3 regions of the Streptomyces sp. NPDC050263 genome follow, and region 3 is predicted to be linked to each of the others. Evidence: riboswitches for the same ligand, from Rfam matches in the RefSeq annotation. Region 3 holds a riboswitch; each other region holds the start of a gene.
The links. Region 3 has a riboswitch for cyclic di-AMP ahead of AB0J04_RS02235 (LysM peptidoglycan-binding domain-containing M23 family metallopeptidase). Riboswitches for the same ligand answer to the same signal wherever they lie in the genome.
Positions count from the first base shown of each region.

Region 1 (6,648 bases), on a different contig from region 3:
GCGGCCGTACGGCTCCCTCGTCGCGGACGTGCTGCGCGACCCGTACGCCCCGCCGGTGCCGTTCGCCCTCTGGCAGTGCGCGCTGGAAGGGACCCACTACGACACCGAGGTACAGGACGCGGTGTGGTCGGCCGCACAGGAACTGTTCGTCCCGAAGACGGAGGAGGGCGACACCGAGGCCATGCTCGTGCTCGGCCTGCTGGCCGAGGGCCTGGCGGCCGAGGGCACGGCGCTGGAGTGGTTCCGCAAGGCTGTGGACGCGGGCAAGGAGGAGCTGTCCGGCCGGGTCGGCGAGCTGTTGTTGGTCATGGGCGAGGCGGAGCAGGCGCTGCCGTACCTGCGGAGGGCGGCGCAACGGAAGCCGGACGGTCACGAGGCACGACTGGTCGGCGAGGCCCACCAGGCACTGGCGGCGCAGTGGTTCCAGAAGGCCGCGGACCAGGACGACATGCGGGCCGCGATGCGGCTCGGCGATCTCGCGCTCGGGCGTGGTGCGGTCGGCGAGGCGTTGACCTGCTACACCCGGGTTCTGGAACACGGCGACATTCCTGTCGGCAAGGGCCTGGAGATGTGTTTCCGGTTGCTGAGCCCCATGGAACCGCCCATGACGCTTCCCTCGAACTGGACGGCGTATGCCGGCCAAGGCATGGCGCTCATGACGGGCAGGGCGGCCGCCGAGCTGCAGGAGCGCGCACGCAAGCGGTACGAGGACGGCATCACCCGCGCCGACGCCGACGCCGCTCATCGCCTCGCCGTTCTCCTGGAGAAGCAGAGCAAGCCCGCCGAAGCCGAGCTCTGGTATCGCAAGGCCGCGGCCATGGGGCACCCGGGTGCGCGCAAGGCACTCGGCGCGAACCCCGCTACCGTCGACGAGTGACCGACCACCCCGCCCCCGACCACCCCGCCCCCGACCGCCCCGCCCCCGACCACCCCGCCCCCGACCACCTCGCCCCCGACCACCCCGCCCCCGACCGCCCCGCCCCCGAACTCTTCACCTGGGAGTTCGCCACCGATCCCTACCCCGCCTACGCCTGGCTCCGTGAGCACGCGCCCGTGCATCGGACCGAACTGCCCAGCGGGGTCGAGGCCTGGTTGGTCACGCGGTACGGGGACGCGAAGCAGGCGCTCGCCGACCCGCGGCTCTCCAAGAACCCCGCGCATCACGACGAACCCGCCCACGCCAAGGGCAAGACCGGCATCCCCGGTGAGCGCAAGGCCGAGCTGATGACGCATCTGCTGAACATCGACCCGCCGGACCACACCCGCCTGCGACGGCTCGTCAGCAAGGCGTTCACGCCCCGCCGTGTCGCCGAGTTCGCGCCCCGCGTCCAGGAGCTGACGGATCAGCTCATCGACCGGTTCGCGGCGAAGGGCGAGGCCGACCTCATCCACGACTTCGCCTTCCCTCTCCCCATCTACGCCATCTGCGACCTCCTGGGCGTCCCCCGCGAGGACCAGGACGACTTCCGGGACTGGGCGGGCATGATGATCCGGCACGGGGGAGGGCCCCGGGGCGGGGTCGCGCGGTCGGTGAAGAAGATGCGGGGCTATCTGCTGGAGCTGATCCACCGCAAGCGGGCGGAGCTGCCGACCGAACCCGCGCCCGGCGAGGACCTCATCTCCGGCCTCATCCGCGCCTCCGACCACGGCGAGCACCTCACCGAGAACGAGGCCGCGGCCATGGCCTTCATCCTTCTGTTCGCCGGCTTCGAGACGACCGTCAACCTCATCGGAAACGGCACCTACGCCCTCCTCACCCACCCCGAGCAGCGCGAACGCCTCCAACGGTCCCTCACCGAGGCCGACGGCGACCGCACCCTCCTGGAGACCGGCGTCGAGGAACTGCTGCGCTACGACGGCCCCGTGGAGCTCGCCACCTGGCGGTTCGCGACCGAGCCGCTCAGCATCGGCGGGCAGGACATCGCGCAGGGCGACCCCGTCCTCGTCGTTCTGGCGGCCGCCGACCGCGATCCGGCCCGCTTCGCCGACCCCGACAGCCTCGATCTGTCCCGCCGTGACAATCAACACCTCGGCTACGGCCACGGCATCCACTACTGCCTGGGCGCGCCGCTGGCCCGCCTGGAGGGCCAGACCGCGCTGGCCGCCCTCCTCACCCGGCTGCCCGACCTCCGACTGGCCGAGGACCCGGCCCAGTTGAGGTGGCGTGGCGGGCTCATCATGCGCGGACTGCGGACCCTGCCGGTCGAGTTCACTCCGGTACATGCCTGACCGGTTGTCAGCCGGAGTGTGACCATTCGGCGAGGCGAAGGTGACCGACCCTCAACTCTGTGATCTTCACGTGATCTGCGCGGCATTAACTTGTGACAAGTGATCGTGTGCCGATACGTTCGCTCGTCAGCGCGACGCGTCAGTCGCACCCGTCGCGCCGGTCACCGCTGTCCAGAGAAAGGCCCTCGCATGCTCTCCGGGAACGGTCGTCACCGTCGCCCCCGTCAGGCTCCGGCCCTCCTGGTCGCCGCCGGAGTGACCGGCTCCGCCATCGCCATCCCGCTGCTGGCCGCCTCCGGCGCGAGCGCCGCCGACGGCACGGTGTGGGACAAGGTCGCGCAGTGCGAGACCGGCGGCTCGTGGAGCGCCGTCGGCAAGGCCGACGGCGAGCGCGGCGGACTGGGCCTCACCCAGAAGCAGTGGGAGACGTACGGCGGACTCGACTACGCGACGAGCCCTGACCTGGCCAGCCGCAACCAGCAGATAGCCGTGGCGCAGAAGCTGCTCGCCGCCGAGGACGTCGGCGCGTGGGGCACCTGCGGGCTGACCTCCGGGCTCACCCAGGCGAACGGCGCGCTGGACGTGGACACCGGCGTGGCGGACGACTCGTCCGACTCGTCTTCCTCGTCCGGATTGTCCGACCTGTCCAAGGGGTTGGACGGAGACTCCTCGGACTCTTCGGGTTCCTCGGACTCTTCGGACTCTTCGGGCTCGTCGAGTGCCGACGGCAGCTCGACGGGATCGTCCGAGACATCCGACTCGTCCGCAGATTCTTCCAGTTCACCTCCCTCGTCCCCTTCGTCGCCTTCCTCCCCCTCGTCCTCCGCCGCCGCGGACGACTCCGCCGAGGTCGACGGCTCCCCCTCGGCGACGTCGGAAGCGGACGACTCGGGCAACTCGGACAAGTCGTTCCAGGATGCGGGCTCTTGGAGCCTCGTCGACACCGGCTCCCTCGGCTCCGGCAAACACCGCGGCGCGACCGCCGACGAGAGCGCGGCCCCGACCGCGGCCCCGGCCGCGGCCCCGACGACGAAGAGCGCCACCGGCCCGGCCGCCACCGCTGTGGACGGCGCCGCCGTGGACGGCACTGCCCCCGCCTCCACCGGCCGGCATGCCGCGGTCGCCTACGTGGTCCAGGGAGGTGACTCGCTCGTCTCCATCGCCGACTCCCTTGGCATCGACGGCGGATGGCAGGCCCTCTATGCCGAGAACAAGGACGTCATCGGCGCCGACCCGAGCGACATCGCCCCCGGTCAGACCCTCGACACAGCGGTTCAATAGGGCAGGAACGCACAGAAAAACGCCGGGAGTTCACGTCACACTTCGCTCCAGAATGTCCGGTTTGGTGAAAGTGTGGGATGAGTCTCAGAAGCCCTGATCGTCTTTGAATTTCCGCGGATCACGTGGCTACGGTCAAGGCCGCTCGGCAATCCGAGCCCCGGTCGTCGCAACGCCGAGTCCTGCCAGCGGCTGCCCGGGAACAGTCGTCGCGTCAAGCGCCGTAGGCAGGAGCGGGGGACCCAAGGTAAGTGCCGGGGACAGCGGTTGACGCTGGAACCGGCTCGGGGTGAAGCCGCGCACCGCGAGGTGCGCGGCCGGGCAACTCAACCGGCCCGAACCCGACAGCTCACCTCGCAGGCGTCGGTGAGGGGATCCACCATGCTGTTTTCCGGTAAGGGCAAGCACCGCCGTCCGTCCAAGGCCACCCGCGTCGCCGCGCTGGCCGGCGTCACCGGTGTCGCCATCGCCGCCCCGCTCATGGCGGCGGGCAACGCCTCCGCCGCCACCGCCGCCGAGTGGGACAAGGTCGCCCAGTGCGAGTCCGGCGGCAACTGGTCCATCAACACCGGCAACGGCTACTACGGCGGCCTGCAGTTCTCCGCCTCCACCTGGGCCGCGTACGGCGGCACGCAGTACGCGGCGCAGGCCAACCAGGCCTCCAAGGCCCAGCAGATAGCCGTCGCCGAGAAGGTCCTCGCGGGCCAGGGCAAGGGCGCCTGGCCGGTCTGCGGCACGGGCCTGTCCGGCGCCGCCTACGACGGCGGCAGCGCCGAGTCCTCCGGCTCCTCCGGCAGCGACACGAGCACCAGCACCCGCTCGACCGAGGAGCAGAGCGCCTCCCGCTCGACCGACCGCCCGGCCGCCTCCAAGACGGTCACCACCCCGACCGGCAAGAAGGTCGAGAAGGGCGACGGCGAGTACAAGGTCGTCAAGGGCGACACCCTCAGCTCCATCGCCGAGAAGCACAAGGTCGCCGGCGGCTGGCAGAAGCTGTTCGAGCTGAACAAGGACATCGTCGACGACGCCGACCTCATCTACCCGGGCCAGCAGCTGCACCTGAAGTGAGCCCCGGCTCCCGTAGCGGGCCCCCGCTCCCGAAGTGACATCCGGCTCCCAGGGAGGTCACAGCGCCCTCATGGGCGGGGTCCGCACACTGAAGACCTCGTGAGGGTCACCCCCCGTCCCCACGGGCCCCCCGCTCCGGTGCGTGTTCCCCCGTACGCGCCGGAGCGGGGTTTCTCTTTGGCTGTTTGTCACTTCCCCTTTGTTCCGGGCGGGAACAATGTGTACGGTCAGTTCGTCCACAGGGCGGTCGGTCGGCTGCCGACGCCCCTCGGGCGGTTAGGCTCTAGTCGCAAGGCCCACGGGCCCCGCACTCTCAGCGTCACATCCCAAGAAGGAGATGCTCGTGCCGTCCATCGACGTCGTCGTAGCCCGGGAAATCCTGGACTCCCGAGGCAACCCCACGGTCGAGGTCGAGGTCGGCCTCGACGACGGCAGCACGGGTCGTGCCGCCGTTCCGTCCGGCGCCTCCACCGGTGCCTTCGAGGCCGTCGAGCTCCGCGACGGTGACCCGAACCGCTACCACGGCAAGGGTGTCGAGAAGGCCGTCCTCGCCGTCATCGAGCAGATCGGCCCGGAGCTCGTCGGCTACGACGCCACCGAGCAGCGCCTGATCGACCAGGCCATGTTCGACCTGGACGCCACCGACAACAAGGGCTCCCTCGGCGCCAACGCCATCCTCGGCGTCTCGCTCGCCGTCGCCCACGCCGCCTCCGAGGCCAGCGATCTGCCGCTGTTCCGCTACCTGGGCGGCCCCAACGCGCACCTGCTGCCGGTGCCGATGATGAACATCCTGAACGGCGGCTCGCACGCCGACTCCAACGTGGACATCCAGGAGTTCATGATCGCCCCGATCGGCGCGGAGTCCTTCTCCGAGGCCCTGCGCTGGGGCGCCGAGGTCTACCACACCCTCAAGAAGGTGCTGAAGACCAAGGGCCTGTCCACCGGCCTCGGCGACGAGGGCGGCTTCGCCCCGAACCTGGAGTCCAACCGCGCCGCCCTCGACCTCATCGTCGAGGCCATCAAGCAGGCCGGTTACGTCCCCGGCGAGCAGATCGCGCTCGCGCTCGACGTCGCCGCGTCCGAGTTCTACAAGGACGGCAAGTACGAGTTCGAGGGCAAGTCCCGCTCGGCCGCCGAGATGACCGAGTACTACGAGGAGCTCGTCTCCGCGTACCCGCTCGTCTCCATCGAGGACCCGCTGTACGAGGACGACTGGGCCGGCTGGAACGTCATCACCGAGAAGCTGGGCGACAAGGTCCAGATCGTCGGCGACGACCTCTTCGTCACCAACCCGGAGCGTCTGGCCCGCGGCATCGAGGAGGGCTCCGCCAACGCCCTGCTCGTCAAGGTGAACCAGATCGGCTCGCTGACCGAGACCCTGGACGCCGTCGAGCTCGCCCAGCGCAACGGCTTCAAGTGCATGATGTCCCACCGCTCCGGCGAGACCGAGGACGTCACCATCGCCGACCTCGCCGTCGCCGTGAACTGCGGCCAGATCAAGACCGGCGCCCCGGCCCGCTCGGACCGCGTCGCCAAGTACAACCAGCTGCTGCGCATCGAGGAGATCCTCGACGACGCGGCGGTGTACGCCGGTCGCTCGGCCTTCCCCCGCTTCAAGGGCTGACAGGCAACAGTAGGAAGCGTCGTACGTACGTCCCCGTACCCGGTCCCGTACCGTGTGCGGGGACGTACGCACGTGTGAGAGCGGGAGGCGGGGAAGACCCATGGCCGTGAAGGACCGGGACCGTTTCTCCACCGCGACCAGGATCAAGCTGCTCGGCGAGCAGACCGCGGCCCGGGTCTACCGCTCCCAGACCAAGCGTCAGGCCCGCCGCTCCCGCCTCACCGGCCGGGCGGCCCTGCTGGCGCTCGTCCTGTGCACGCTGATCGTGGCCCTGGCCTACCCGATGCGCCAGTACGTCTCCCAGCGCGCCGACATCGCCGACCTGGAACGCGAGAAGCAGCAGGCCAGCGAGCGCGTCGAGCAGCTGCGCGACCTCAAGGCCCGCTGGCAGGACGACGCGTACGCCGAGCAGCAGATCCGGCTGCGGCTGCACTACGTACTGCCCGGGG
Region 1 covers NZ_JBFAKW010000190.1:4,871-11,518, forward strand. The annotation lists gene AB0J04_RS43160 (hypothetical protein) at 1-877, shown strand, start outside; gene AB0J04_RS43165 (cytochrome P450) at 874-2,229, shown strand; gene AB0J04_RS43170 (transglycosylase family protein) at 2,419-3,510, shown strand; cyclic di-AMP (ydaO/yuaA leader) riboswitch at 3,717-3,885, shown strand; gene AB0J04_RS43175 (transglycosylase family protein) at 3,889-4,575, shown strand; gene eno (phosphopyruvate hydratase) at 4,913-6,199, shown strand; gene AB0J04_RS43185 (septum formation initiator family protein) at 6,300-6,648, shown strand, end outside.
Region 1: linked by a shared signal. The riboswitch ahead of AB0J04_RS43175 (transglycosylase family protein) and the one ahead of AB0J04_RS02235 (LysM peptidoglycan-binding domain-containing M23 family metallopeptidase) in region 3 are both predicted to bind cyclic di-AMP.

Region 2 (6,648 bases), on a different contig from region 3:
CAAGCAGCTTCGCCAGCCGGACGGCGGGCTCGTGCGTGAGCCCGCCGAACATCACGTGGCTCATCCGGCCCAACTGCTCGCGCACGGCCTCGTCGAGCACCGGGTGGCGGTAGCCGTGGATCGCCGACCACCACGACGACATGCCGTCGACCAGCTCGCCCGAGCCGTCCGCCGGCCGCAGCCGCACCCCGCTCGCCGACTCCACGACGAGCGGGTCCACCCGGCCGGGCATCGGCCCGTACGGATGCCAGACGTGCCGCCGGTCGAGCTCCAGCAGCTCCGGGACGTCGAACGAGGGCAGCTCAGGCATTGGGCGCGAGATCGGTGCCGGCGCCCCGACGGCGCACGGCGACCAGGTCCGTACGGGGCTCGCTCGCGGCCGGCGCGGCAGCCGCCGTCCCGCAGACACCGCCGCCCTCGTGCGACCCGCAGCCACCGCCCTCGTGCGACCCGCAGCCGCCCCCCTCGTGCGATCCGCACCCGGCGTCGGCGTGCGAACCGCAGCCGCCGCCACCGTCCGCCGTCACCCGGTGCTCCGGCAGGGTGACCTGCTCCGCGCCCTCCACCTCGAACCCGGCGTCCGCGATCATCTCAAGGTCGGCCTTGCCGGCCTGGCCCTCGGTGGTGAGGTAGTCGCCGAGGAAGATCGAGTTGGCCAGGTGCAGGGCGAGCGGCTGCATCGAGCGCAGATGGACCTCGCGGCCGCCCGCGATGCGCACCTCGACGTCCGGGCACACGAACCGCACCATCGCCAGGATCCGCAGACAGCGCTGCGGGGTGAGGTTCCACTCCTTGGCCAGCGGGGTGCCCTCGACCGGGATGAGGAAGTTGACCGGCACCGAGTCCGGGTCCAGCTCGCGCAGCGAGAAGACGACGTCCACCAGGTCCTCGTCCGACTCGCCCATGCCGGCGATCAGACCCGAGCAGGCCGACAGACCGGCCGCGTGCGCCTTCTGGACCGTGTCCACCCGGTCGGCGTAGGTGTGGGTGGTGGTGATCTCGCCGTAGGTCGACTCGGACGTGTTCAGGTTGTGGTTGTAGGCGTCGGCGCCCGCCTCGCGCAGCCGCTCGGCCTGGCCGTCGGAGAGCAGCCCCAGACAGGCGCACACCTCGACGCCCTCGTTCTGGTCCTTGATCGCCTTGATGGTGCCCGCGACCCGGTCCACGTCCCGGTCCGTCGGGCCGCGCCCGGACGCCACCAGGCAGACCCGCTTGGCCCCGCCGGCCAGCCCGGCGGCCGCGGCCCTGGAGGCCTCGTCGGGCTTGAGCCAGGCGTACTTCAGGATCCCGGCCGTGGAGCCGAGCCGCTGGGAGCAGTAGGAGCAGTCCTCGGGGCACAGCCCCGACTTGAGGTTGACGAGGTAGTTGAGCTTCACCCGGCGCCCGAACCACTGCCGGCGCACCTTGCCGGCCGCGGCCACCACATCGAGCACGTCGTCGTCGGAAGTGGCGAGGACGGCCAGCGCTTCCTCGCGGGTCGGCAGCTCGCGCCGAAGCCCCTTGTCCACCAGCGTGTTCAGCAGGTCCATGAGAGCCGATCCTGTCCTACGCACCTGCTTCGGGCCAAGGTAGGGATCGCACAACACACCCGGTTCGACGTGTGGGTATTGCCACACCGTGGGTGGGCGGCCCGGCCGCTAGGGTCTGTCCGCTACCTACAAAATCCCCGGAGGACCCATGGCGTTCGGCTGGATCGACGAGCAGGCGGAGCTGCGCCGCCGGGCCGGACTCGTACGGACGCTGCGGCCCCGTCCGGCCGACTCGCCGCTCCTCGACCTCGCGAGCAACGACTACCTGGGCCTGGCCCGCCATCCCGAGGTCGTCGAGGGGGCCGCGGCGGCCGCCCGGACCTGGGGCGGCGGCGCGACCGGCTCCCGGCTCGTCACCGGCACCACGGAGCTGCACGGCGAGCTGGAGCGGGAGCTGGCGGAGCACTGCGGGTTCGAGGCGGCCCTGGTCTTCTCCTCCGGGTACGCGGCCAACCTCGCCGCGATCACCGCGCTGGCCCCGCACGGCTCGCTGATCGTCTCCGACGCGGGCAACCACGCCTCGCTCATCGACGGCTGCCGGCTGGCCCGCGGCACCGCCCAGGTCGTCGGGCACGCCGACCCGGACGCGGTGCGCAAGGCGCTCGGCACCCATGAGGGACCGGCCGTGGCCGTCTCCGACACCGTCTTCTCGGTCGACGGAGACGCCGCCCCGCTGGCCGCCCTCGCGGCCGCCTGCCGGGCGCACGGCGCCGGACTGGTCCTCGACGACGCCCACGGCCTCGGCGTGCTCGGGGACGGCGGACAGGGCGCTCCCCACGCGGCGGGTCTCGCGGGCGCCGACGACGTCGTCGTCACGGTCACGCTGTCCAAGTCGCTCGGCAGCCAGGGCGGCGCGGTGCTGGGCCCCGCGCGCGTGATCGACCATCTGGTGAACGCGGCCCGCACGTTCATCTTCGACACGGGCCTGGCCCCGGCGGCGGCGGGCGCGGCCCTGGCGGCCCTGCGGCTGCTGCGCGGGGAGCCGCAGCGGGCGTCACGCGCGCGTGCGGTGGCGGGCGAGCTGCACGCACGCCTGACGGCCGCGGGCCTGGAAGCGGTGCGTCCGGACGCCGCGGTCGTCTCCGTGCGTGCGCCGTCCCCGGAGGAGGCCGTGCAGTGGGCGGCGGACTGCCGCTCGGCAGGCCTGGCCGTGGGCTGCTTCCGTCCTCCCTCCGTGCCCGACGGCATCTCACGCCTCAGGCTGACCGCCCGGGCCGACCTCTCCGGGGCCGAGCTGGAACGCGCTGTACGGGTGATCGGCGAGACGCGACCATGAGTCGGCGTGACACGGCCGTGGGTCGCCGCTGACTGGTGGGTCGGTCGCCGCTGACGGGTGCGCCGACTACTGCGGTGCGGTCAGCGCAACGCGGCGGTGAAACCCGTCCAGCTCTCGGGGGAGAAGAGCAGGGCGGGGCCGGCCGGGTCCTTGGAGTCGCGTACGGCGAGCAGACCGGCCCAGGGGCCTGCGGCCGGCCGGGCCGTCTCGACGCAGTTGTTCGCTCCCGTGCTGTAGCTGCTGCGCAGCCACAGCACAGCCGGGAGCTGGTCGGGATCGGTACTGGAAGGTACGTTCCGCGGTACTGCGGACATGGTGCCTCCTTACGCGCCGCCTGCTATCGCGGCGATGTAATCCGATGAGTCCCCGGGCGAAAGGGCATGCGCCCGAAGGGCGTTGAAGGCCTCGGTGTAGGCCTCGAGGTGTTCTTTCCGTTCCAGATAGAGGCTACTCGTCAAGTGGTCGAGAACAACCACATCCAGATCAGAAGTGCGCGAAAATGAGAAGATAACGAAAGGTCCGGTTACGCCGATATGCGCCCCGGCGGCGAACGGAAGGACCTGTAGCCGCACTTGGGGCAGTCGGGCGGCCTCCACGAGCCGGCCGAGCTGTTGCGCCATCACCTCGGGGCCGCCCACCTCCCGCCGCAGCACCGCCTCGTCCAGCACCGCGTTCAGCTCCAGCGGCGGCTGCGCGCGCAGCACGTCCTGCCGGGCCAGTCGCACCGCGACCAGCGTGTCGAGCTGCTCCTCCGTGACGCCCTCCACCGCGGCCCTGGTCACCGCGCGGGCGTACTCGGGAGTCTGCAACAGCCCCGGTACCACACTTGTCTCCAGCGTGCGCATCGCGCTCGCCTGGGATTCCAGGCTGATGAAGTCCCGGTAGGTGGGCGGCAGCACCCCGCGGTAGGCGTGCCACCAGTGGTCCCGGCCGCCGCTGCCGTCGGCGCCGGCCAACGCCAGCATCAGCTCCCGCAGTTGCGGATCGGCCACCCCGTAGGCGTCGAGGAGTAACCGCACATCGGCCGGTTTTGACCCACTGGTGCCCGTCTCGATGCGGCTCACCTTGGACTGGTGCCAGCCCACGAGCCGGGCGGCCTCACCACTGGTGAGGCCCGCATGGGCGCGCAGATTGCGCAGTTCGGCGCCCAGCTTCCGGCGGCGTACCGCGGGTCCGTGCTGCACGGGCTCCTCCTTACTCCTTACGGGCCGTCCAAATACGCTCTGCCGTCGCAGAGTTCACCGCATTGAGCGACAGATATATGCATATCTTGGTGGATCGCCACCCGTGACCGGCGCGGTAATGGCAGTCTGGCGAAGAAGCACCAGTCCGGGACCGTACTCGAACCTTCCGCTCCGTGTCGGACCCCGGTCCCATGGGAAAGGGACGACGTCGCCATGGCAGATCACCTGGAAGCATCCGTCATTCTGCCGAGCGATCCCGCCTCGGTCTCCACAGCCCGCGGTTTCGTGGCCGGCACCCTCGGAGAATGGGGTCTGCCGGCGGACACGGAGACGGCCGACGCCATCTTGCTGATCGTCTCGGAACTCACCACCAACGCCGTACAGCACACCTTCGGTCAGTCACCCACCTTCACGGTGGACCTCGTCCTCGACCGTGACGAACACTTGCGCATCGGTGTCACCGACAGCCACCCGCGTTTCCCCAAACGACTGCCGGCCGCCGTCCAGCAGGACAACGGCCGAGGCATGGTGATCATTCGCTGGCTGACCGCGGAGTGCGGCGGCAAGCTCAGAGTGCGGCCCACCCGGGAGGGCGGCAAGACGGTCACCGTCGAACTCCCGTGGACGTCCGCGGCGGCGGAGCCGGTGGCCGGAGCCCTGGCGGCACAAGCCCCGGCGGAGGGCGAGATCCCGGGGCGATGACGGCGCGTCCGGACGCCGCCACCGCCTCGGACAGGTCCTTAGCGGACCCGGCCGTACCAGACGCTCTTGGTCCAGATCTTCTGCAGTTTCACCACGTCTCCGGTCTTCGGCGAGTGCCAGATCTTGCCGTTGCCCGCGTAGATCCCGACGTGGTACACGTTCGAACCCGAGTGGAAGAAGACCAGGTCGCCTGCCTTGCGGCTCGACGCCGAGATGTGCTTGGTCTTGTTGTACTGCTGTGCCGCCGTACGCGGCAGGCTCTTGCCCGCCTTCTTGTACGAGTACAGCGTGAGCCCCGAGCAGTCGAACCTCTTCGGTCCGGTGGCCCCGTACTTGTACGGTGCGCCCTTCTTGGAGGCCGCGATCTGGAGCGCCTTCGTCGCCGGTGTGGCGGCCGCGGCGTCCGAGGCGAGCCCCGGGACCACGATCGTGCCGCCCACAGCGGCGATGGCGAACGCCGAGGCCGTACCGGCCCGGACCATGAGCGACGGGACACGATTGAGCGCAGTCATGCGCAACCCTTCGTCAGCCGCCTGTGAAGGATGACCTGTCGGATTCGGGCTGACAAAGTTGCCCGGCCGCAACTGCGGCTTCACCCCAAGGGCTGCTCGGCCCGGCGCCTCCCATGCGGAGACGATCGTTCCGGCGACCCGTCGTGCCTGGGTCCTCCACTCCTGCCGATGCACTTCTGTCGACCGGGCATCCGGGCGGCGGCAGGACTCGGCGTCCGCCCGGACCGCCCCGCCGCTTGTGGCGGGGGCTTGTCGTCAGTCAGGGATCTTGGCTCACTCATGTCCGAAAAACCCAACGGAACCGGGGATTTGTGGGGTTACTCACCACTCACCCGTTCGGGTGGACACCCTGATGGCCGATCAGCTGTCAAGGACGCCAAAGGGCCCCGGACCAGCGACGGAGCCTTTTGTTCCGCCCGAAAAGAACGCTTTTGCGCAACTCCGGCGAGCCCGAAAAGCAACGGCCGCTACGCCGAACGGGGGTAACCCGTCCGGTCCGTTTCAACTCCGGTCCGGACGTCTCGTTCGGGGCGCGCGCCGCCCGGACCGGAGCGCGGCCCGCGTCGGCTGCCGGGCCGGACGCCGGGTCAACTGTCGGAGAGCGGAGGCACCGTGACGCGCGCCGTCCGGCGCTCCCCGTCCAGGACGCGCAGCGCCCGCGCGAGGGTCGGCGCGTGCAGCTCGCTCTCGCCCCGCTGGTGCATCAGCGTCAGCGCGTCGCGCAGCGCGGTCGCCTTGGCCACCAGCGCCTGGGCCGCGCGCAGTCCGCGGTAGGTGTCCCCGTGGTGGGCGGGGTTGATCCGGCCGAGCAGGTCGACCACGTCCAGGTAACCGTCGATCAACTCGGCCTCTGCGTGCGTCAGGGCGGGCAGCGGCGGAAGTTCGGGCACCATCGGCGGCTCACCTCCCGCCCTGCGTGCCGGCCGCGGGCCTGCGGCTCGGGATGATGGCGTCCACCAGGCCGTACTCCAGGGCCTCCGGGGCGGTGAGGATCTTGTCCCGCTCGATGTCCGCGGTCACCTGCTCCGGCGTCCGCCCGGTGTGCCGGACGAGCATCTCCTCCAGGCTCGCCCGGATGCGGGCCAGCTCCTCGGCCCGGATCGCGAGATCGCTGGTCTGTCCCTCGACGGGCCCGGGCAGCGACGGCTGGCGGATCGTCATCCGCGCGCCCGGCAGTGCGAACCGCTTGCCCGGCGTGCCGGACGCGAGCAGCACGGCGGCGGACGAGCCCGCCTGGCCCAGGCAGGTCGTCTCCACGTCGCAGGTGACGTACCGGATCGTGTCGTAGAGGGCCGTCATCGCGCTGAAGGAGCCGCCGGGGGAGTTGATGTACAGCGCGATGTCCCGGTCCGGGTCCTGGTGCTCCAGGTACATGAGCTGGGCCATCACGTCGTTCGCCGAGGTGTCGTCGATCGGCGTCCCGAGGAAGACGATCCGTTCCTCCA
Region 2 covers NZ_JBFAKW010000195.1:3,792-10,439, reverse strand. The annotation lists gene AB0J04_RS43535 (adenosylmethionine--8-amino-7-oxononanoate transaminase) at 1-310, opposite strand, end outside; gene bioB (biotin synthase BioB) at 303-1,529, opposite strand; gene AB0J04_RS43525 (8-amino-7-oxononanoate synthase) at 1,678-2,805, shown strand; gene AB0J04_RS43520 (DUF397 domain-containing protein) at 2,886-3,119, opposite strand; gene AB0J04_RS43515 (helix-turn-helix transcriptional regulator) at 3,129-3,989, opposite strand; gene AB0J04_RS43510 (ATP-binding protein) at 4,203-4,691, shown strand; gene AB0J04_RS43505 (C40 family peptidase) at 4,730-5,203, opposite strand; cyclic di-AMP (ydaO/yuaA leader) riboswitch at 5,207-5,411, opposite strand; gene AB0J04_RS43500 (hypothetical protein) at 5,791-6,096, opposite strand; gene AB0J04_RS43495 (ATP-dependent Clp protease proteolytic subunit) at 6,104-6,648, opposite strand, start outside.
Region 2: linked by a shared signal. The riboswitch ahead of AB0J04_RS43505 (C40 family peptidase) and the one ahead of AB0J04_RS02235 (LysM peptidoglycan-binding domain-containing M23 family metallopeptidase) in region 3 are both predicted to bind cyclic di-AMP.

Region 3 (6,648 bases):
GCGCCGGCGGGCACGTCGACCTCCAGGGTTTCGCGCGAGGCGGTGACGGTCCCGCCCTTCTCCAGTTCCACGGCCCACTGCCGCAGCCCGTGCCGGAAGTCGTCGTGCGCCATGAGACGGCGGTGGCGGCGGGGCGTGGCGCTCGCGGTGGCGGCGGGCGAGAGGGCGGCCAGGGCGGTGCCGGCGGCGAGGGCTCCGAATGCTCTACGCGTGGTCGTCACGACGGTCTGCTCCTTCGGGGAGGGTGATGGCGGGCCCGGGGACACGGCGGGTCTCGGTGCCGAGGCAGTAGTCGGGGTACACGGACCGGAGGTGGCCGCGCACGGTCCGGCCGAGGCGGTACGCGGGGTTCTGGGCGAGCGCGCGGCCGCGGCTGGCGGCCGGCTCGGTGGAGGTGTAGAGGTGCGGGGCGGTGCGGTCGCCGGTGACGGCGACGGTTCTTCGACGGCGGGTGGCGTTCACCGGTGCTCCTTCACGGGCTTTCCGATGAGGGGGATCAGGCGGTCGGCCGCCGTGCGGTGGCCCTGGGCGCTCGGCGTGGACGGTGTCGTGGAAGTCACCGTCCGCCGCCGCGAGCCAGCCGGTGGCGTCGACGAACTCCGTGCGCCGGTCGGCGAGTTCGGCGACCACCGCGACGATGTCGGCGGCGTGCGCTCCGCCGAAGGGACGCAGGGCGAGAAGGCGGGCGTACGGTGCGGCCGCCCGCAGACGTTCGAGATGGGCGCGGCAGGCGGCGCGGAACTCGGCCGAGCCGAACGCGGTGTCGTCGGCGCCCTGGTTGACGACGATCACGTCGGCGTCGCGGTCCGGCCGGGCCGGGGAGCCCGCGCAGTTCCAGCCGTACGCGTCACCGGCGGCCGGCACTCCCCCGTGGCCGGCCTGGAGCACACCCTGGCGGCCGAAGCCTACCTGGGCGAGCGAGGCGTGCAGGGCGTCGGCGACCGGGGTGGGGTGGGCGGCCGTCCCGTCGGCGCAGTCCGAGGCGTCGTCCGCGCAGAGCGCCAGGACACCCTGGGTGACGAAGTCGCCGTAGAAGACCGACTCCGGTGCTCTCACGGCACGTCGCTCCAGCAGGCGGCCGCGGATCCCGGTCAGCGCGACCCCCGACTCCAGCGGCGGGGCCCACCGGTTCACCCGTGAGAAGACGTCCTTCACGGACAGCTCGGCCGTGTGCGGCCCCCGCCCGGTCGCCGTGATCCCGAGGTCGCCGCGGTCGCCGCGGTCGACGGCGTACAGCCGCTCGGGGCCGCCGTCGACGGAGACGTACACCTGCGCGGGCACGGTGACCGACGAGACGTCGCACAGGGTGTGGACGGCACTGGTCGCGGCGCACTCGAAGACGGCGGTGCGTCGGTGGACGATGCCGGACACGAGACCTCCGAAGAGCGGTAGAAAGCGCTTGCCCCCTGACGGAGATCACTGTGTACTCACTCTGGCCCGGCTGTCGATGGGGCGAAAACGGATGCCATGGGGCTGCCATACGCATGCCACACCAGCGCAATGAAACGATCAAGGAAACGCCTACGGAAACACCGAAGGCCGGACCCGGGGATCGGGGTCCGGCCTTCGGCTGCGTGTCAGGCGGTGGGTCGTCAGCGGGGGTCGGACGACCGGGACCTGCTCTAGACGGAGACTCCGTGCGAGCGCAGGTAGGCGATCGGGTCCACGTCCGAGCCGTAGTTCGGCGTGGTGCGGATCTCGAAGTGCAGGTGCGGGCCGGTCACGTTGCCGGTCGCGCCGGAGAGACCGACCTGCTGGCCCGCGGTCACGGTCTGACCGGCCGAGACCGACAGCTGCGACAGGTGGGCGTACTGGGCGTAGTAGCCGTCGGCGAGCTTGATGACGACCTGGTTGCCGTACGCGCCGCCCCAGCCCGCGGAGACGACGGTGCCCGCGCCCACGGCCTTGAGGGAGGTGCCGGTCGGCACGACGAAGTCGACACCGGTGTGGTAGCCGCTGGACCACATGCTGCCGGCCACGTGGTACGCGGTGCCGACGGAGGCGCCGGCCACGGGGAGCCGGTAACCGCTGGAGGCGCTCGTGCCGCTCTCGGCGGCCTGGGTGGTCGCCTTCGAGGACGAGGACGAGGTGGAGGCCTTCGAGTCGGACGACTTCGAGGACTTCGACGACTTCGAGGACGTCGAGGACTTCGACGACGAGCCGCCCGAAGAGGAGGACGAACCGGACGACTCGGTCGTGCCGGTCGCGGCCCGCTTGCCGATCGAGAGCTTGAGGCCGGGGTGGATCAGCGAGGGGTCGTCGCCGACGGCCGCGCGGTTGTCCTGGTACAGCTTCTGCCAGCCGCCGCTGACGTTCTGCTCGTCCGCGATCTTCGAGAGGCAGTCGCCGGACCGCACGATGTAGGTCTTGGCGGCGGCGGTCTTCCGGGTGACCGGAGCGGCCTGCACGGCGCTTTCCGAAACCGTCTGCGCGACCGACTGGGAAGCGGACTGGGCGGGGGCCGCGTGGGCGCCGGTGGCGCCCATGAGCGGAAGGGCGAGCGCTGCGCCGCCGGTTCCGGCGACGGCTATGGAACGAGTGAAGCGCTGGGTCTTCGGACGGCGGTGCTTACCCTTCGCGGGCATGGCGAATTCCTCTCCGGCGCCTGCGAGGTGAGCTGTCGGGTGCGAGCTGGAGATGCCCGGCCGCGCCGAGGCGCGGCTTTACCCCAAGCCTGTTCCGGGACCGGAACAGGCGGTTGTGCCTGTGGGTCCCCCGCTCCTGCCGTGGACGGGTGGGTGTGCGGACTCCGGGCGGCGGCAGGATTAGGCATCCGTCCGGATTGGTGTGGAACGTAAGCGACCAAGACGCACGGGGACAAGCAGAGGTTGCACGGCTAATGCATTTCTCTTGATCTGCTGCGAGAATTCCCGGTCACGCTCCGTGAATCCAAACGCCCGCGATTCACTGAATACCCTTGAAAAGCGCATGAATTACGTGAACATGACGTACGACGTACGGTCACGGATATGACGCTCCTCACGTGACAGCCCTCCAGGATCCTTTATTCCGGAGCGAGTTGGAATTAAGGATCCAATTCGGACAGAAAGCTCAGATGCGACGGAGTCGGATAACCGTCGCATCGAGGTCGCCCTTCAGGCCGGTGCGCAGCCCATGGTGCAACAGCACCGCACCCCGGTGGATTTCGCCCGTTTCGCGGCATTCGTACGACGCCGTCGGGTCGAGTCCGCGCAGCCGGAGCGCCGGTACGGGCTCCCCGAACCGCTGGGCCTGGAGCCAGGCGAGGACGACGCTCTCGTCGCCGCGCACGTACTGGACGGCGCTCAGGCCGCCTGCCGGGGGACGCAGCCGGTAGAGGTCGCCGTGTTGCACGAGGGGCCGGATGTCCTTGTAGAGGTCCACCCACTCCCGCGCCTGAGCCAACTCCTCCTCGCCCCACTCCGAGAGGTCGCCGCCGACGCCGAGCACACCGGCCATGGCGCTGACGAACCGGAAGCGCAGCGAGCTGGTCCGGCCGTTGAGCTGCGCGTTGGGGCTGTCGGTGACCCACGCGGCCATGACCCGGGCGGGGTGGATCTGACTGAAGCCGTGCTGGATGTCGAGCCGGTCGAGCGGGTCGGTGTTGTCGGAGGTCCACACCTGGTCGGTACGGCTCATGATCCCCAGGTCGATGCGTCCGCCGCCGCCCGAGCAGGACTCGAAGGCGACGCCCGGGTGGGCGGCCCGCAGTCGGTCCAGGAGGCCGTACAGGGCTCGCACATGGTCGACCCAGAGGCGCTGCGGGTAGGGGTCGTCCGGCCAGCCGGCGTCGGTGAAGCAGCGGTTGAAGTCCCACTTGACGTAGTCGACGGGGGCACTGGAGAGAAGCCCGTGGAGCTGCTGCCAGAGATACTCCTGGACATCCTCTCGCGCGAGGTTGAGTACGAGCTGATTGCGGAACTCCGTCCGCTTTCGTCCCGTTTGGAACTGCACCCAGTCGGGGTGGGCCCGGTACAGCTCGCTGTCGGGGTTGACCATCTCGGGCTCGACCCAGATGCCGAACTGCATGCCGAGAGCGTGCACGTAGTCCGCGAGGGGCTTCAGGCCGTTCGGGAAGCGGTCGGGGTTGGGCCGCCAGTCGCCGAGCCCGGCGTTGTCGCCGGTGCGCGCCCCGAACCAGCCGTCGTCGACGACGAACAGTTCGACCCCGATCGCCGCGGCGCGCCGGGCGAGGGTCGCCTGCTGCTCCTCGGAGATGTCGAAGTAGGTGGCCTCCCAGGAGTTGAACAGCACCGGCCGGTCCTGCTCGGCGTCCGGGACGACGTACGCGCGCTGGTAGGCGTGCCAGGCGCGGCTCGCGCCGCCGAAGCCGGCGTCGCTCCACAGCCCGGCGAAGACGGGCGTGGTGAAGGACTCGCCGGCCGCCAGCCGCAGCAGGCCCGAGTCGTCGTAGCCCGCGCCGCCGGTGATCTGCACGCGCGCGTCGGGGAGTTGCGCGACGGCGATCCGCCAGGAGCCCGACCAGCCGAGGGCGCAGCCGTAGACCTCGCCGCGCTCCTCGGTCGCGTCGGTGTCCAGGGCGACCCACGGCAGGTGCTGGTGGCCGGTGTGGCCGCGGCGGCTGCCGATGACCTTCTCACCGTAGGTGAGGGGGGAGCGCGTGAGCCGCGACTCGGCGGCCCAGCGGCCGTGCAGCTGGGACAGCCGCCAGTCCTCGCGCTCGGGCAGGGTCCAGGTGGCGGAGTCGGCGCGCAGCAGCTCCAGCGGCTGCGTGCCGTCGTTGCGCAGGGTCGTCCAGCGCTCGACGACGTCGCCGCGCATCCGGTAGTGCAGGGTGACGGTGAGACCGGCGTCCCGGAAGCGCAGCCTGAGCTCGTCGCCGTCGCTCTCGTGGGCCTCGAAGGTCCACTCGGTGCCGCGCCGTTCGTCGGTGCGCACGGACAGGGCGGGCCGCGCGAAGCGGGGGCCGCCCTCGACGGGGTACTCCTCGCGTCCGTCGAGCGGGGACTCGAAGGACGCCCCCCGCTCCGACGGCGGCAGCGCGGCGAGCGCCTCGGCGTCGGCGAGCGCGATGCCCGGACCCCAGTGCAGGTGGACCAGCTCGTCGGCCTCGGTGAGATGGAGGGCGTAGCTGCTCGTGGGCCCCGAAAGGAGCCAGGTACGGCCGTTGTCGGCGATCTCGGGCATCAAACCCCCACTAATTCGAACAGGTGCGATCAAGCACCAACATCATCGAATGCGGTCGGCCCCCTGGGCAACTTTCGGCCGACGAGTCCGCCGAAGAGTCCGCGAACGAGTCTTCACCTGCGCGGACGTCCGGGCGGCCGGCCTGTGGACAACCCGTTGCCCGGGGAAGCCATGTCGTATCGTCCTGGAGGGTGTCCCGTCGGCCACCACGAGCCGCGCCGACGGGCCCGACAGGAGGGGAGGCCCTGTGACGCAGCAGATCCCGTCGACCGAGCCCGAGCTGGCCGGCGTGCGCAACTTCCGGGACGTGGGCGGTCTGCCGACCGCCGACGGCCGGCGCGTGCGGCCCGGCGTGCTGTTCCGCAGCGGCCACCTCGCGCACGCGACCGACGAGGACGCCGCGTTCCTCTCCGGCCTCGGGCTGCACACGATCTTCGACTTCCGCAACGCCGCGGACCAGAAACTGGAGGGCCCGGACGTCGAGCTGCCGGGCGTGCGCAATCTGAACCTGCCCCTGTCGGACCCGGCGGACGGCTCCGAGTTCTGGAAGATGGTCCGGGACGGCCACCTCGACCAGCTGCGCGAGACCCTCGCCGACGGCAAGGCCGCGGGCCGGATGATCGCCTCCTACCGCAGGATCGTCAAGGAGCGCACGGCCGAGCACGCGCGCGTGCTGCACTCGCTGGCCGAGGACAGCGTCCCGGCCCTGATGCACTGCGCGGCGGGCAAGGACCGCGCGGGCCTGTCCATCGCGGTGACGCTGCTCGCGCTGGGCGTGGAGCGCGAGGCGATCGTCACCGACTACCTGGAGTCCAACGCCAAGCACCGCCGCTACAAGGTACGGCGCAGCGCCGGTTCCGCCGAGGCCTACTCCCCCGAGGTCATGGAACTGCTCAGCCCCCTCTTCGACGCCCGCGTGGAGTACCTCACGGCGGCGTTCGACACCATGGAGGAGACCTGGGGCGGCGTCGACGCCTATCTGGAGGAGGGCCTCGGGCTCTCCCCCGAGACCCGCGAGCGGCTCCGCGAGCGACTGCTCGGCTGAACCGGCCGACCCGTGCGCACAAGGGCCGGCCTACTGGTTGGCGCCCGCCTCGAACAGCAGCCAGAGGAACGCCGCGAAGACGTGCCCGATCGCGATGTAGATGATCAGCCGGATCCAGAGGGCGCGGGGGATCTTCTCCTCGAGGTTGCTCATGACGTCACTCCGGTCTCCGAGGGGTTGGGGCCCAGGCACAGGGTGGCCGTGGGGCTCTGCAGCAGGGTGTGCACGAAGAGGAGCTCGACCCCGTCGGCGTCCTGCGCGGCGATGCGGTGCGGGGTCAGCGAGTCGAAGTGCGCGCTGTCCCCGGGCCCGAGCAGGTCGGTGGTGTCGCCGAGGCGCAGCCGCAGCCGCCCTCGCAGGACGTGCAGCCACTCCTCCCCGGGGTGCACGCGCACGATGTCGCCCTGGGAGCCGTACGGGACGTGGACGCGCAGGGCCTGCATCCCGCGCCCGGAGGCGCCGGCCTGCCAGTACGT
Region 3 covers NZ_JBFAKW010000003.1:117,495-124,142, reverse strand. The annotation lists gene AB0J04_RS02245 (DUF6250 domain-containing protein) at 1-221, opposite strand, end outside; gene AB0J04_RS02240 (SGNH/GDSL hydrolase family protein) at 205-1,371, opposite strand; gene AB0J04_RS02235 (LysM peptidoglycan-binding domain-containing M23 family metallopeptidase) at 1,623-2,585, opposite strand; cyclic di-AMP (ydaO/yuaA leader) riboswitch at 2,590-2,747, opposite strand; gene AB0J04_RS02230 (alpha-galactosidase) at 3,052-5,127, opposite strand; gene AB0J04_RS02225 (tyrosine-protein phosphatase) at 5,375-6,172, shown strand; gene AB0J04_RS02220 (DUF6126 family protein) at 6,203-6,325, opposite strand; gene AB0J04_RS02215 (XRE family transcriptional regulator) at 6,322-6,648, opposite strand, start outside.